Regions from separate parts of the Eubacterium sp. Marseille-QA0814 genome, predicted to be linked through region 1. Evidence: riboswitches for the same ligand, from Rfam matches in the RefSeq annotation. Region 1 holds a riboswitch; the other holds the start of a gene.
What was found. A riboswitch is a leader RNA that binds a small molecule or an ion and turns the genes downstream of it on or off. The one in region 1 is predicted to bind thiamine pyrophosphate.
Positions count from the first base shown of each region.

Region 2: another riboswitch for thiamine pyrophosphate. It lies ahead of ACQY63_RS04265 (energy-coupled thiamine transporter ThiT); the one in region 1 lies ahead of thiM (hydroxyethylthiazole kinase).

Region 1 covers NZ_CBCPMG010000001.1:1,127,002-1,135,217, forward strand. The annotation lists gene ACQY63_RS05250 (HAD family hydrolase) at 1-643, opposite strand, end outside; gene thiE (thiamine phosphate synthase) at 643-1,299, opposite strand; gene thiM (hydroxyethylthiazole kinase) at 1,286-2,107, opposite strand; TPP riboswitch at 2,210-2,315, opposite strand; gene ACQY63_RS05265 (hypothetical protein) at 2,723-3,607, opposite strand; gene ACQY63_RS05270 (EamA family transporter) at 3,623-3,889, opposite strand; gene ACQY63_RS05275 (gamma carbonic anhydrase family protein) at 4,042-4,512, opposite strand; gene ACQY63_RS05280 (discoidin domain-containing protein) at 4,606-7,875, opposite strand.
Region 2 covers NZ_CBCPMG010000001.1:902,703-910,918, reverse strand. The annotation lists gene ACQY63_RS04300 (transglycosylase domain-containing protein) at 1-406, opposite strand, end outside; gene ACQY63_RS04295 (YigZ family protein) at 606-1,238, shown strand; gene typA (translational GTPase TypA) at 1,511-3,343, shown strand; gene ACQY63_RS04285 (DUF5688 family protein) at 3,556-4,620, shown strand; tRNA gene ACQY63_RS04280 (tRNA-Arg) at 4,623-4,694, opposite strand; gene ACQY63_RS04275 (hypothetical protein) at 4,806-5,720, shown strand; gene ACQY63_RS04270 (thiamine diphosphokinase) at 5,740-6,348, shown strand; TPP riboswitch at 6,423-6,519, shown strand; gene ACQY63_RS04265 (energy-coupled thiamine transporter ThiT) at 6,561-7,382, shown strand; gene ACQY63_RS04260 (pseudouridine synthase) at 7,866-8,216, shown strand, end outside.

The DNA of each region.
Region 1 (8,216 bases):
TAATTACTTTTTCATATTCATCCCAGCTTGTTATATAAACATCTGCAAGGCTCTTAACCATATCCTGATCCTTATCACTGGACTTATCATATATACCAACTGTGTGAATACCCATTTTCTTTGCTGTGTCCATGGAATAAACTCCGTCTTCGAACAGCCATGTTTCATCAGGTTTTGTACCTAATGTTTCCATTGCTCTCATAAAAATTTCCGGTTTGTCTTTTCCTGAACCAACCTCTGTAGTTGTATATATTTTCTTAAAATATTTTCCAAGATTCAACCTTTCAAAAGCCGCCTCAATCATAGGACGGTCTGTTGATGTTGCAACCACCATAGGTATGTTATTCTTTTGAGCATACTCTAAAATTTCAATTGACTTCCCTTTAAGTGGAGCTTCTTCTTTGTAAAAACCAAAAACCTTTTGGTTTATACCATCGCAAATTTCCTTGTCAGAAAGATTAACCTTATATGTTTTTCTAATATACTCTGCTCCTTCTGCCATAGTCAGGCTAAACATAATGTCTCCTAAGTTTTCCTCAGCCTCAATACCTAAATCCTTTAAATACAACTTAGCTGCATCCATCCATATTTCCATAGAATCAAGTATTGTCCCATCAACATCAAAAATAAATCCTTTTGCCATTATTCACCTTTTTCTAACATTTTGATTGCTTTTTCTTTTAATTCCTTAGTTGCTTCTTCAATATCCTTTGCTGCAAAAATAGCGCTAATAACTGCTATACCGCAAATGCCACTGCCTGCAAGTTCTAAAACATTGCCTTTTGAAATTCCACCAATGGCAATAACAGGAATTTTTACTGCCTGACATATTGCTTTCAGTGTTTCAAAAGTAACTTCTTCTGCATCATCTTTGGAGCCGGTTGGAAAAACTGCGCCTACTCCTAAATAATCTGCTCCGTGTTTTTCCGCTAAAATTGCCTGCTCAACAGTTTGCGCTGACACACCAATAATCTTATCAGGACCAAGCTTTGCCCTTACATCTAAAGCTTCCATGTCACTTTGTCCAACATGAACGCCGTCAGCATCCATTTCCAAAGCAATATCAACATTGTCATTAATTACAAATGGTACATTGTACTTTCTACATAATTCTTTTATCTCAATGGCTTCCTTCAAAAAACTTTCTTCATCAAGTTTCTTTTCTCGAAGTTGCATAAAAGTTGCTCCGCCTTTTAAAGCTTTTTCAACCTGACTGTACAAAGTTTCGCCATTTAACCAAGCTCTGTCAGTTACGCCGTATAAAAGCAATTCTTCCTTTGTTGTATTACTTAACTTCATATTTAGCTCCTTTTTCTAATGTTTCACCATCCATATTGTAGATGGCATCAATAATTCTGTTTCTGTATGTTGAGTTTCCATCGCCTTCACTCATTCTTGACCATGCAATTTCTCCGGCAAGTCCCATTGTACAAACTGCTGCCGCTGCTGCTTCCAATTTGTTTTCTGGATTTGCAACTAAAAACGCTGTCATCAAACCTGATAACTGGCATCCTGTTCCTGTAATTGAACTCATTTCGGCTCTACCATTTCTTATAACATAGCATTTTTCGCTGTCACAAACTAAATCAATTGCGCCTGTTACTGCGATAATGCTTCCTGTTGCCTTTGAAAAACTCTTGAGCTTGCTAATAGTGTCGTCTAAGTTTTCATCTGTTACTTTGTCAGAAACATCTGCATCTACACCTTTTGTACTTCCTGTACCCAGCATTAAAGTCTTAACTTCTGAAATATTTCCTCTTACAACATCAAATTTCACTTTTTCCATTAATTCATTTGCTGTATTAGTTCTTAACTTGCTTGCCCCTGCCCCAACAGGATCAAGTAAAACAACATGTCCTAATTCATTTGCTTTCTTTCCTGCTGCAAACATAGATGGTATGGTGTTTTTATTTAATGTTCCAATATTAATGTTCAAACCACCACAAATAGATGTAATATCTTCCACATCATCAATATCATCTGACATAATTGGGCTGCCGCCACAAGCCAGTAAAACATTAGCCACATCATTTACTGTTACATAATTAGTAATGTTGTGAACTAAAGGCACATTATTTCTTACGTTTTCTACACATTTCTTAAACATATTTCCTCCTTATCGTTCTGCTGAATACTTTTTACAGCAGAATCTCATCATAATTGTTACGTTAAAATGAAAAACAGACAAACCTAATCTGGTTTGTCCGCATTAAATCCTATACTTAATTCCTACGTTGGCATTATCCAAATCAGGTTTAAGGGTCGAAGTTGATTACTTCCTCTCAGCCTGCCTACAAGCTCCCCTATATTTAATTTCCTATAGCATTGTATCGCTCAATTCAATATAATGCAATAGTGGATTTGTTATTGTTGTATGCAATTAAAATTCAAATGCCTGCATAAAATCAATCTTTTCATCTAGATTGCTTGTATAATGATTTGTTGCTTTCCCTTTTCGTCTGACTACATACTTATATGTCCCGTCATCCTTACAATTATCTTCGCCTTTAACAAAGATTTTTCAAACGGGTCTCTTACGGACATTGGAATGTACTGCATTCATCCGCTGGTTAAATTATTTGGACTTCCTGAGGAAATATCAGATATTCTCTTATGGCATTGAAGGTTATGGATAAAATAAGAAATCAGCAGGATATTGTTTTTCCTGCTGACTTAAAATAAGTGAGTTATAAAAAAGAGATAGGGAGTTATCACTATTGTATCAGCCCCATCCCGGAACCTTTTTAAACAAAGTTTTCTTTCCCCAGCTTGACATTTTCTTACTTAAGAAAATCCATCCCTTCTTTCCGGTTTTAGTTTTTACATATGCAAACCCGTTATCCCTCTTATCAAGACTATATTTTCCCTTAGGGCGTTTTGCTACATTCTTTGCCGGCTTGATTTTTATAATTCTAAGCTTATCTCCCTTTTTCAAAGTAAATTTATTCTTTGATTTTTTAGATGCAGTTTTGTACACTTTCATATTTTTCTTTACAGTATACATATATTTTTTTGAGCTTTCCACAAGTTTGTAAGTTCCCGTAGCCGGTACAATTTTATCACCTTTTAACTGTAATGGAATATCTGCGTAAAAACATCCTATTGGCAATGCGTAAGGTGTATCCACAATAATATGGAACCTTCCATTACCTTTCACATTCTTGAACCGATATCCTCTCCCATACATCAGTGCCTTGTTACTGCTTGTTTCAAATTCTGTAATTTCTTTTCCGTTCCATCTTTGAAAAGAACTGTAATCCAATGTATACGAATAACTGCCTATCTGAAAATTTAACTCTATTGTCTTGTCAGAAGTGTCAAAGTCAATTACCTTATAGCTTGCCCATACGTCTGTTAATTTTTTTGTATATACATTTTTGTCATTTATAAACAGACTTACACTGTCAAAAAACTCATTGTCTTTAGCGCTTACATGGGTCTGGTAATATATCTTTTCCTTAGTGCCATCTCCATCCAAATCATAATAGTATACCTTGTCCTTCTCCAACAGTCTGTTGGTTGCCGCATAGGCATTGTCACTCTTTAGTATGGTAAATAAACCACATAACGAGATTACTGCAATTACAAAAGTTAACATCTTCTTCATGATTCTTTCCTCCTTCTACTTACCATCAAATTTATTAATTACATACACTCCAAGTGCCACAAGCATTCCTGCTACAAAGTACTTAAACTTCATTGGCTCTCCTAATATTATTGCCGAGAATATAACTCCCAATATAGGAATAAATGCATTAAAAATTGCTATTTTGCTTATTAGGTTACAGGCAATCAGCTGATTGTATATACCAAAACATACTGCTGATATTAACACAAGAGAAATTATTATTAATATTGATTTTGCTTCCAAGATCATCTGATGCCACATTTAGATTTGAATATCCAAGTTTTATAAGAGGATACGCCAATGACCATCCTGCCGCACACAAAAATGCCAAAGCCGATACAAATTTTTTATTTTTAAATATCCAATTACTCATGTCTCTTTTCCTATCATTAGAAAATCGTATTTCAGTCTTTTTAATTATATTCCTTCATAAGTTTCACATACTCCATAGCATTTTCTTTATTAGCCATTATCTCTTTTGATGTAAGTTTTCTAATTATTTTTGCCGGATTTCCAAAGGCCATTGAATTATCAGGAATTTCCATTTTCCCCGTAACAAGAGTTCCTGCTCCTATAATACAGTTTCTTCCTACTTTGGCTCCATTTAATAAAATACTACCCATTCCGATTACTGTATTATCTCCAATATGGCATCCATGTACAATAGCATTATGTCCTATGGTTACTCCCTCTCCAACAACAATTGGAAATCCATTTCCTGTATGCAATGTACAATTATCCTGTATATTAGTGTTGTTTCCAATTGTAATACTTTCCATATCAGCACGGACTACTGCATTGTACCATATTCCTACATTTTCCCCAAGACTGACATTTCCCACAATATGGGCTCCAGGTGCTAAAAATATTTTTTTATTATCCATTCTCAACTCCTTAAATATCCTTTCATTTTTATTTTAACCTAAAAAAACCCTTTATGCCACTGTTAATAGCATAAAGGGTCATTAAATATTTTTCTATCTGTTATATAACTGAAGTTCGTAAAGTCTTACAGTACCAACTCCACCATTATCTGAATTAAATATCTTAAATACAATGTATCTTGCTGTCTGTTTTCCTATGTCAAAGGATGAAATTGCATCATTCTGATTTACTTGATAATCTACTGACTTCCATTCTTTTCCATCGTTTGATACAAGAACTTCCCATTCAGTAGTATTACCAAAACCTTCCTTACTTTGTGTATTGTAAAGAGTATAGGTATTAAATGTCTTTGTACTTCCAAGGTCTATCTTTACAAAGTGCTGAGCACCTGATAAAGCATATGCCTGGTTTTCGACGCTTCCAGATGTTGCACACCATTTTGTTGACAAATCGCCATCAATAAGTTTAGATGAAGACTCACCATCCTTTGTGTAACCTGATTCACTGATAATTGTTGCACCTGACAATAAATTTGTTCCGCTTGTTACTGCTGAAGACAGTTTTGTACCGGTTGTATTTCCATGATTTTTTCCTACGTAAGCAGGATAATCAATATTAGGTACTCCCGGCAAATCTGTAGTGATCCAATTATCTGAATAATTTCCAAATCCGGTAAATGTCCATGTACCGTTTTTAAGTTCATCTACATAATGTAATCTAAGAGCTTCTATACAATCATATCCTGTAATCTGTTTTACTAACTGATTCCATGGTGTTGATGTATCATATGGATTATCATCATATGTTGTACCCTTATTGTCCTTTAATAAATGGTTGAGACTATCAATAAGACCGTATTTTACATTGCCATTACTATCCTTTGTTGTTGGATATTTTGAATCCATATATGAGAAGAACCATTTATTATTTCCATATGCCTCATAGCCCCAGTCCTGAAGGGATGTATCGTTGGCATAATATACCTGCGCAGTATCTTCATGTGCCCAGTGATAGTAACGGAATCCACCGTAATTTGCCATATTTTCTACCCACCATGCTTTTGATGATGAAGATACATTTCCGTACTGCTGTACAGCATGTGTTAACTCATGTGTAAAATATCCAATTCCTCTTGGATTATTATTCATCCAATCAACTGAAATTACTATTGAAGAACCGGATGTGTATGCCACTCCATCATATCCCTTGTCAGCTCTTACAAATATTTTTTTAGGTTCCGAACCTGTTCCCCAACGTTTATACTGTCTTGGGTAAACCTCGTAGAATGCATTATACAATGCTTCTTTATATCCCTTTGCTGTAACCTGTTCCCAGTCACCTACAAACAAAGCTTTGAACTCACTATCAGTTACTGAATTACCCCTTAATGTAATGTCTGAAATCTGGAAACTATTTCCGTACAATTCTGTAATTTCCATTTTATACTGAGTATATGTTCCTATCTTATCAACAAGATATGTGTAATCAGCATAATCCTGATCTGCCATTCCGCTTTCATTTACCGTATCAATTAATTCCCAGTTTTTTCCGTCAGCCAAGCCGTATAACTTCCATGCCTTAATTGTTCTGTTTGTATATTTTGAATTATCGTTAGCAGTTGTAATTGTGTAACTGTAAAGTGTTGTATTCTGTTTCATTTTCCATACTATATTCCCCGGTATCTGAGATGTAGAATATAATTTAGTTGCTCTCTTACCATCAAATATATTTTCCACACCTTCATTTGAATTAAATCCGTTTATTGTAGTAGCCCCAGTATCTATTCCACTTACCTGATCCGTAATATCACTTCCTCTACTTTCTGTAATTCTGTCGACATCACCTTTCAGATAAATTTCAGACATCTGTGAACCATAATACAACTTTCCATCATCACCACTATTTTTAATAATAATCATAAAATATTGTGCTGACATCTTTGTTGTACAATTAAATGTGTATTCACCATTATTTGTGTGGGTAATTCCACCATTATCAACATCTGAAACAGTTGTCCAGTTTTCACCATCCATTGATGCATATACTGCCCAGCTGTGAGGATCTCTATGCTTATATGTGGATGCATCCCCTGCTAATACAAATGTGTAACTCTTAAGTGTAACTGCTCTCTTCATTTTCCATGCAATAGTGATTGCCGGAGCATCATTTGTAAAGAACTTTGTATTAACATTATTGTCAAATAATTTTTCTATTCCTTCGTTGTCACTTGTATTTCCTTTGGTTGATGACAATTTATCATCAATACCATCCCAATATGGTGTAAGTGAAATGTCACTTGCTACCTGAGAATCAGCTGCTTCCTCCTGAACCCCCGGATTCTTTACTACATGAGATGCATCTTCCGGTGCCTTAGTTGGAGCTTCCGTTGGTGCTTCGGTAGGTGCTTCTGTAGACGCCTCTGTTGGTGCTACCGTTGGTGCTTCTGTAGACGCCTCTGTTGGGGTTACCGTTGGTGCTTCCGTAGACGCCTCTGTTGTAGCTACATTATCTTTTGTTACTTTAAAATCGATTGTAGCTTTATCTGACTCATATCCATTTTTTTCTGCTGTTACGGAAATTTTATAATCTCCCACTGTTGTAAAATATTTTGAATCACAATTATAGAATCCTGCAACAATTCCTGATTCAATTTTTGTATCATTTATGTAAAAATTATATGTAACTCCTTCAGTAATTGCCCATGCAAAATAGAATGGTAAATCCTTGCTTCCTGCAAATGTTAATCCTATCGGTGCTGCAGGTTTATTAGGATCCGCTGTTGATGGTGCTACCGTTGGTGCCTCTGTTGGGGCTACTGTCGGTGCCTCTGTTGGCGCTACTGTTGATGCCTCTGTTGGCGCTACTGTCGGTGCCTCTGTTGGCGCTGCTGTCAGAGTTTCCGTCGTAATCTCTGTTTTTGATTCTACAACTTTAGTTGTAACTACTACACCATTTGCAGTTGTAGGAGCAACTGTTGTAGATGTCTGTGCATTTCCTGATGTTTGCTGTTCCCCTTTACTATTTTTTACCGTTACTTTTACTTTGTATTTCTTTTTCTTATATGTAGCTTTTATTACTGCCTTTCCGGCTTTTTTAGCTTTAATTACAATTTTGTTTTTTAATTTTCCTTTTTTCTTAATGGAAACTACTTTTTTCCCTTTTACTACTTTCCATTTAACCTTTTTCCTTACATTTTTTAATTTAATAGTTTTCTTTTTCCCAACTTTTAGACGTACTTTCTTTTTACTCAGCTTTACTTTTTTAGTAGCTGCATAAGTTGGTACTTCTGAAATTGGCATGTAAGCTCCTGCCACGGCAATTACAAGTACAATTGCCAGTATTCTACTTTGTAACTTTTTCATTTTTTAACTCCTCCTCTTTTTTGTTTACATTGTTATATTCTAACATACAAAAAAAACTTTTCTAGATACCATTTGTTATAAAGGTGTCATAATTTTATTTTTTACTTTGTAATTTACACCATTATATATTCCCTCAACATTTCTTTCACATTGATTTCTATTTCATTTGTGCTTTCAATACATTGATTTTTTTGAGTCCTCCATTAGTACCAACTTCAGCCTTCAATATTAAAGACTAACAATTTTATCATCTTACATTCCTCATCTACTAAAGAATATTTCCCAAGAAAAAAGTTCCAAACCAAGCCATTTCTACAATCAACTTAATTGGGAACTTTCTA
Region 2 (8,216 bases), 220 kb from region 1:
TGAAAGCAGCTCGACCGATACCCTGTACATCAATACCGTTGTGTTCGTAGAAACGAGAGTCCTCAGTATCAATAAAAGCCCATTTCAAATGATCAGGAACCTGATCCAGACTTATCTTGATTCTGTTAGAACCGGATGTTACAAGGGTACTGATTTTTTTATTATTAGAATCATAAACAGTAGTAGCTGATGCCGAAGGCGTGATGGAAATATCATCTACCGATGGGGCACTTTTGATAATTCCATGTAAAAGTCCTAAGCCCAGAAATCCTACTGTAATAATAAGGAGAACTAAAAGATAAAGAAATACTTTTAATACTCCAACTAATGATTTTGAAACCACTTTTCTTTGTACAGAAACTAAATCTTTTTGTTTGTCAATGGTCTCTCTGTATCCAAAATTCATAGAAAACCTCCTATTCCGTTCAATTATATCAAAAGACATACATTAAATAAAGGGGAAGTTTGTCGCCAAAAATCGAATGCAAATATTAGTTTTTATAATAAAAAAGATTTGCAATATTTGTCAGTGTGGATATGGAGAAAAAAGTATGTTAAAATGGCAGAGATAAATTTTAGTTAAAGTAAAAGGAAAAAGTACATTAATGGAAGAATTTTACATGGTTGACGGTCCGGCTCAGGTAGAAATCGTAGAGAAAAAATCAAGGTTTATTGCCAATGTTTTTCCCGTTGATTCTGAGGAGCAGGCATTAGAAATAATAGAGAAAACTAAGAAACAGTATTGGGATGCAAGGCATAACTGTTTCGCTTTTGTAATAGGAAAGAACAATGAAGTGCAGAGATTCAGTGATGATGGAGAGCCCCAGGGAACAGCAGGTAAACCGATTTTGGAAGTGCTGACAAAAGGTAATATCCATAACACCCTTATAATTGTTACAAGATATTTTGGTGGTACATTGCTTGGCACAGGTGGGCTTGTAAGAGCGTACGGTCAAAGCTCTAAGGCAGCAATAGAAAACAGTCGGCTTTTGAGAGTTTGCGAAGGTGTTAGTTTTTCAGTTGAGTGTGATTACAATAGCATTGGAAAAATAAAATATATAATTGCACAAATGAATATAGAAGCAAAAGAAGAGTACGGCGCAAATGTTAAATTAGATATTGAAATGCCAAAAGAAAATTTTGAAAAATTTAAAAGTCAGGTGGTAGAGGCTACTAACGGACAGGCGGTATTTAGCAGAGTTGATGATATTGAATATAAGCAAAAATGTACTGATTAACTTCACTATATAAATACAAAATAGAAATAATGGAAAAAACGCTAGTTGTAAACGTAATAAAATACAAATAAATCCATTATAATATAATAGGAAAAGATTGAAAAAAATTAAGTTTGTGATAAAATAAATAAGGTTATGCCTATGCGCAGATTAGTGAAAGTGAGTTTTGAAATTACTTTTGAAAAAGTATATAGCGTAGGTTTATTATAGAAACTAACAATTAACACATATTATAAAAAGCAGATTAATAAATACAAATAAGGAGATAAAAGATGATTAGAGAAGATGTTAGAAACATTGCCATTATTGCCCATGTAGACCATGGTAAAACAACTTTAGTAGATGAACTTTTAAAGCAAAGTGGTGTTTTTAGAGAAAATCAGGAAGTTGCTGAAAGAGTAATGGATTCAAATGATATTGAAAGAGAAAGAGGTATTACAATTCTTTCTAAGAATACAGCAGTAACTTATAAGAATACAAAGATTAACATTATTGATACACCGGGCCATGCTGATTTTGGTGGAGAAGTAGAACGTGTTCTTAAAATGGTAAACGGTGTTGTTTTAGTTGTTGATGCTTTTGAAGGTGCAATGCCTCAAACAAGATTCGTTTTAAAGAAAGCATTAGAATTAAGCTTACCTGTTATTGTATGTATCAACAAGATTGACAGACCGGAAGCAAGACCTAGCGAAGTAATTGATGAAGTATTAGAGTTATTTATCGACTTAGATGCTAACGAAGATCAGCTTGAATGTCCTTTTGTATTTGCATCAGCAAAGCAGGGATTTGCCAAATTAGATATGGAAGATCCTGATGTAGACATGAAGCCTTTATTTGAAACAATTATTGATTATATACCTGCTCCAGAAGGTGATCCTGAAGCGGATACACAGGTTCTTATTAGTACAATTGACTACAACGATTATGTAGGTAGAATCGGTGTTGGTAAGGTTGATAATGGTACAATCAAAGTAAATCAGGATGTAGTTTTAGCAAACTATCATGATCCTGAAAACACAAAGAGAGTAAAAATCAGCAAACTTTATGAATTTGAAGGATTAAATAAAGTAGAAGTTAATGAAGCAACAGTTGGTTCAATTGTAGCTATTTCAGGTATTGCGGATATTAGTATTGGGGATACAATCTGCTCAATCGAAAATCCAAAGCCAATACCATTCCAGAAGATTTCTGACCCAACAATTTCTATGCAGTTTATGGTAAATGACAGCCCATTAGCAGGTCAGGAAGGTAAGTTTGTTACATCTCGTCATTTAAGAGACAGACTTATGAGAGAATTAAACACTGATGTTTCTTTAAGAGTTGAAGAAACAGATGAGAAGAACTCATTTAAAGTATCAGGTCGTGGAGAACTTCATTTATCTGTACTTATTGAAAACATGAGACGTGAAGGTTACGAATTTGCAGTAAGTAAAGCAGAAGTAATTTACAAGGAAGATGAACGGGGCAAGAAGTTAGAGCCAATGGAAATTTGTTACATTGATGTACCTGAAGAATTCTCAGGAGCAATTATTGAAAAATTAAGTAACAGAAAAGGTGAATTACAGGGAATGGCACCAACAGGTGACGGATTTACAAGACTTGAATTCTCAATTCCATCAAGAGGTCTTATTGGATACAGAGGTCAGTTTATGACTGACACAAAGGGTAACGGTATCATGAACGCAATGTTCGATGAATACGGTCCTTATAAGGGAGAAATCCAGTACAGAAAACAGGGTTCACTTATTGCTTTTGAAGCAGGTGAAGCGATTACTTACGGCTTATTTAATGCTCAGGAGCGTGGTACATTATTTATAGGACCTGGCGAAAAAGTATATTCAGGTATGATTGTAGGTCAGACAGGTAGAGCTGAAGACATCGAAGTAAATGTTTGTAAGACAAAGCATTTATCAAACACAAGAACATCAAGTTCTGATGAAGCTTTAAGATTAGTGCCTAAGAAGGAATTAAGTCTTGAGCAGGCATTAGAGTATATTGATACAGATGAATTACTTGAAATTACACCTGAAAGCTTAAGAATCAGAAAGAAAATATTAGATCCAACATTAAGAAAGAGAGCTAATATTAGAAAACAGAATCAATAATACTTGATTTTTATCAGGTATGTGGAAAGCATAAAATCGTGTGTGAGTTTTAATCGCACACGATTTTTGCGTTATTATTGAAAATTAATTGCACAAAAAAGTTATTTTTGACACATTCTTAAAAATAAAATCAATTACTAAATTCCTAAAGTAAAATGTAAGAGTAGCATTTAGCTGACAATATTTTAATATTTACCGGAGGAAGAATAGTAATGAATTATGAGAAGTTTGTAAAGGAAGTTAAAAGAGGGGTTGAAGACATTGTTGAAAAGGAATTAGGTGAGGGAGTAGTTGTAGTACGAAATGTTTTAAAGAACAACAATGTTAGAAGAAAAGCCATTAGTATTGTAAGGAAAGAAGAGGTGGCTACACCTACGATATATTTAAGAAATTATTTTGTAGATTTTAAGCATGGAAGAGACATGACAAATATATGTACTGAGATTTTTAACATGTATTTATATAGTATGGATAGCTTTAATGCAGATATAGATTTAAGAGACATAGCAGATTTTGAGAAAGTAAAGACCATGATACATTATAAGTTGATTAATTATGAAATGAATAAAGAATTGCTGAAAAAAGTACCCCATTTAAAGTTTTTAGATTTGGCAATTGTATTTTATATCATGGTTTCGGAAGATGGGGAAGGTCAGGCAACTGCATTAATTCATAAAGAACATTTGGAAGGCTGGGGAATTTCCAGAAAAGAACTTAGGGATATTGCGTTCAAAAATACATGGGATAAATTCCCTGTTGTAGTTACACCAATGGAAGATATTATTTCAGATATGATATTAAAAGATATATTAGGAGATGAAGACTGGGTGGAAGATGAGTTTGGAAGTAATTATGGAAATGGATACGGAGACGAATTTGGAGAAAATTTTGAGGGTGATGAAGGCGAAATAATAAGCGAAGATACAATGTACGGAGATTACACTTACGGAGAACTTAAGACTTTAGTAAGAGAAGAAGTTAATAATATGAAAATAGAAGATATTAATATGTATGTTATGTCCAATACCATGAAATTAAATGGGGCAACCTGCATTACATATCCACACGCAATAGAGAATTTTGCCAATGAACATGACAGTGATGTTTACATTATTCCAAGCTCAATACATGAAGTGATTTTAATTCCTGATATTAGCTGTTCAAGAGAATATATTGATGAAATGATAAGGGATGTAAATCGAAGACAGTTAGATCCGGTAGACGTGTTATCAGACCATGTTTATATGTATAGAAGAGATATTGGTGAGATAGAATAAAATGCATCTGGCCAGAATCGAACTGGCATTATCGCCTCCGGAGGGCGACGTTCTATCCATTAGACTACAGATGCATAGCTTTTATTTTACATTAGAATTAAGAAGGGTTCAATACCTGCTAAGTTGAATTTTAGTTTTATTTTTGATATTATGAGAGAAATTGTTGAATAAAGGAGATGTGAAACGTGGATAATCCAAAGGATTTCGAAGAAGATGAAAATAAATTATCCAAGGAAGAGCTTGATGCACTTCTAAAGGAAGTAGAAAACGATAGCAGACAGGTAGTAAGAAGAGAACAACCTGTAAAAAAGAAAAATATTAGATTTGATATGATAATTGCAGCAGTTATAGCATTTGTTATTGTAGTTGGAGGTGTTTTATTAGTAAGACATTTTGTTGTTAATACTCCATCAAAGGCAGAGAAAGCTGTAGCTGAGAATCCACTACAGGACGACAAGTATCCTGAAATAACTGACGTTGTAAAAAATTATCTCAATGCTTTTTTAATTGAAGATGACGCAAAGAGAGCTGAGACAATTGCACAGTATGTTGGAAACTTATATGACATTAACAGCGTGAAGCAAAGAACTTATGTATCGGAATATAGTGACGTTGAATGTTACACAAAGAAAGGTCCTTATGATGACACGTATGTAGTTTATGCATATTATCAGATGGGACTTAAGAATATTGACACAACAGTTCCTGCAATTACCAGATTATATGTTGTTAGGGATAAGAAAACAGGAAATGTTTATATTCAAAATGATAGTGGTGATGATATTCAAAAATACATGAATAAAGTTACAAAAGATTCTGATGTTCAGGATTTATTAAAAGATGTTCAGGAAGAATTTGAAAGTGTTAAGGCATCAGATCCTAAGGTTAAGGCTTATTATGATGCTATTAATGCTAAAGCAAATGAAAAGAAAAATGGGACTACTACAGGAACTTCAAACAATAAGAATGAAACAACTGCATCTCATACATCTAACAATGCAACAACAAAAGCATCTGTGACAACACAGGCACCTACTACAAAGGTGAATAGTGCAACAAAGCCACAGACAACAGCTTCAAAAAATAACAAAAACAAATAGAAATTAGTAGGTCAAATAAATGGAAAACGTATGTTATATAGTTGGTGCCGGAGATAACTCCGGTACCAATTTTACTAAAAAAGAAAATGATTTTGTAATAGCGGCAGATGGCGGTTTTGAAAAAATACACCAACTTGGAATAGAACCTGATTTGGTAATAGGTGATTTTGACTCTTTAGGATATGTTCCTGTTGGTGACAATGTGGAAAAGCACAAAGTAATGAAAAACGAAACAGATATGATGATTTGTGTTAAGACAGCATTGCACAAAGGCTTTAATATCATTGTGATTTTCGGAGGAACCGGTGGAAGGATAGACCATACTTTTGCCAATATACAAACACTTTTATATGCATCACAATTAGGAGCCAACATTAAGATGGTTGATGGTAATAACACATATACAGTTGTTTCAGATGGTTCGATTTCAATAACAGGAAAAGAAAAAAATATATTTTCGGTTTTTGCGATAAACGGAGTTGCTCATAATGTTACAATAAAAAATGCATTATATAATATAGAAAGCTATAAGCTTGAGGAAAACAGACCTTTAGGGGTAAGCAATCAGTTTGTAAATGCAAATCCTGTTATATCAGTTGGAAAAGGAAGTCTTCTAATTGTATATTAAACTAATCAGATATGTATACAATACTTTGCCAACTTGACAAAAAATGTTAAAGAATATAGAATAAATAATGAAAAATATGTCGCTAGGGGTGCCGGATGGCTGAGAGATGTATATCGACCCTCACTACTTGATATGGTTAGTACCATCGTAAGGAAGCATTTAGTTATGTATAGGTTCTCTGGTGATATTATATTCTAAAGAGGACTTTTTTTATGGAAAAAACAAAGAAAACAGGAACATTGGTAGAATGTTCAGTTTTGATTGCTATGGCTTTTGTGTTAAGCTTTATTAAGATTATCGACATGCCATACGGTGGAGCAGTAACAGCGGCAAGTATGTTGCCTATTATAATTGCAGGTTACAGACATGGATTGAAATGGGGACTTATTACAAGTTTTACATATAGTATTTTGCAATTATTAACAGGTCTATCAAATGTTTCTTATGCTACATCAACAACAGCTATGATTGCCATAATTCTTTTAGACTACATTGTGGCTTTTACAGTGCTTGGTTTACTTGGTGTTGTTAAGAAAAATAAACATCAGACAGGTGCCTTAGTTTTAGGAACATTGATTGTTTGTTTATTAAGATATTTATGTCATTTTATTACAGGTTGTACAGTATGGGCAGGTGTATCAATTCCAACAGCTGATGGAGCATTATATTCTTTAGTATACAATGGAGCATACATGATTCCTGAAACTGTAGTTACAGTATATGTTATGGCGCTTGTTTCAAATTCAATTGATTTAAGAGCAGCAAAACCTGTAACAAGAGAAAAGTCAAAGAACATTATGGCTGTTTTAAATGGCGTATTAGTATGTGGTATAGCAATAATTGTTGACTTCCTAATTATATTTAGACAAATCCAGACAGAAGACGGATTTAAGATAACACTTATCGCAAATACAAACTGGATGTTAGTAGGTGTGATTTTATTAGTAGGTGTTATTGTTGGTGGCTTAACTTATGTAATTACTAAATTAGTAGTTTCAAAAAAGAAAACTGTTTTGCCTAGAAGAGAAAATTAATAAATCAGAAACAAACCTTGAAAGAAAATAAAGCTGATTAATAAGCAAATTAATTACCAAAGCGAATTAATTACCAAAACTAATTAATTGCAAAAACGAATAATTAATCATGCTGAAAAATAAATAATAATATTTATAGATATGTATTTGTGTGAATGTAAAATATAAATAAGGGTATTAGAAATAAATTAAACTATAAACTATTAGAGGGAGAGTACATGTTCTATAAATTTGTTAGCTGAAGCTGTAACAAAATGTTGCAGCTTCTTTTTAGCATTTTGTAGCTGAAGTTTAATTTGTTTTAGTTTGAGTTAAAAGTTTTATTGCTTTATATATTAGTTAAGGTTTTTGCTAATATACAGCTTCTCTTATCTTATTTTTGTTGACGTTGTTTCTAGTATCATTTATCATTATTAAGATGTATAATTTAGAAGGATTTATTTAGAATAAATTAAGTTAAAAATACTAAAATAAGGTATGTATATGGATAATAAAAGATTAAAAGAACAGAAAAGTAATACAGAAGAAATAAGATTAAATAAATTTTTAAGTGATGCAGGTTTTTGCTCAAGAAGACAGGCTGACAGATTAATAGAAGAAGGGCATGTTAAGGTAAACAACGAAACTGCTTTGATGGGGCAGAAAGTAACTTTGTTAGACAAAGTTACTGTTGATGGAAAAGAAGTTTCAAGAGAAGAAGAACAGATTGTTATAGCTTTTAATAAGCCTGTTGGAGTAGAATGTACAACTGACAAAAATAATCCCGATAATATTGTAGATTATATTAACTATAAGAAGAGAATTTATCCTATTGGAAGATTGGACAAGAATTCT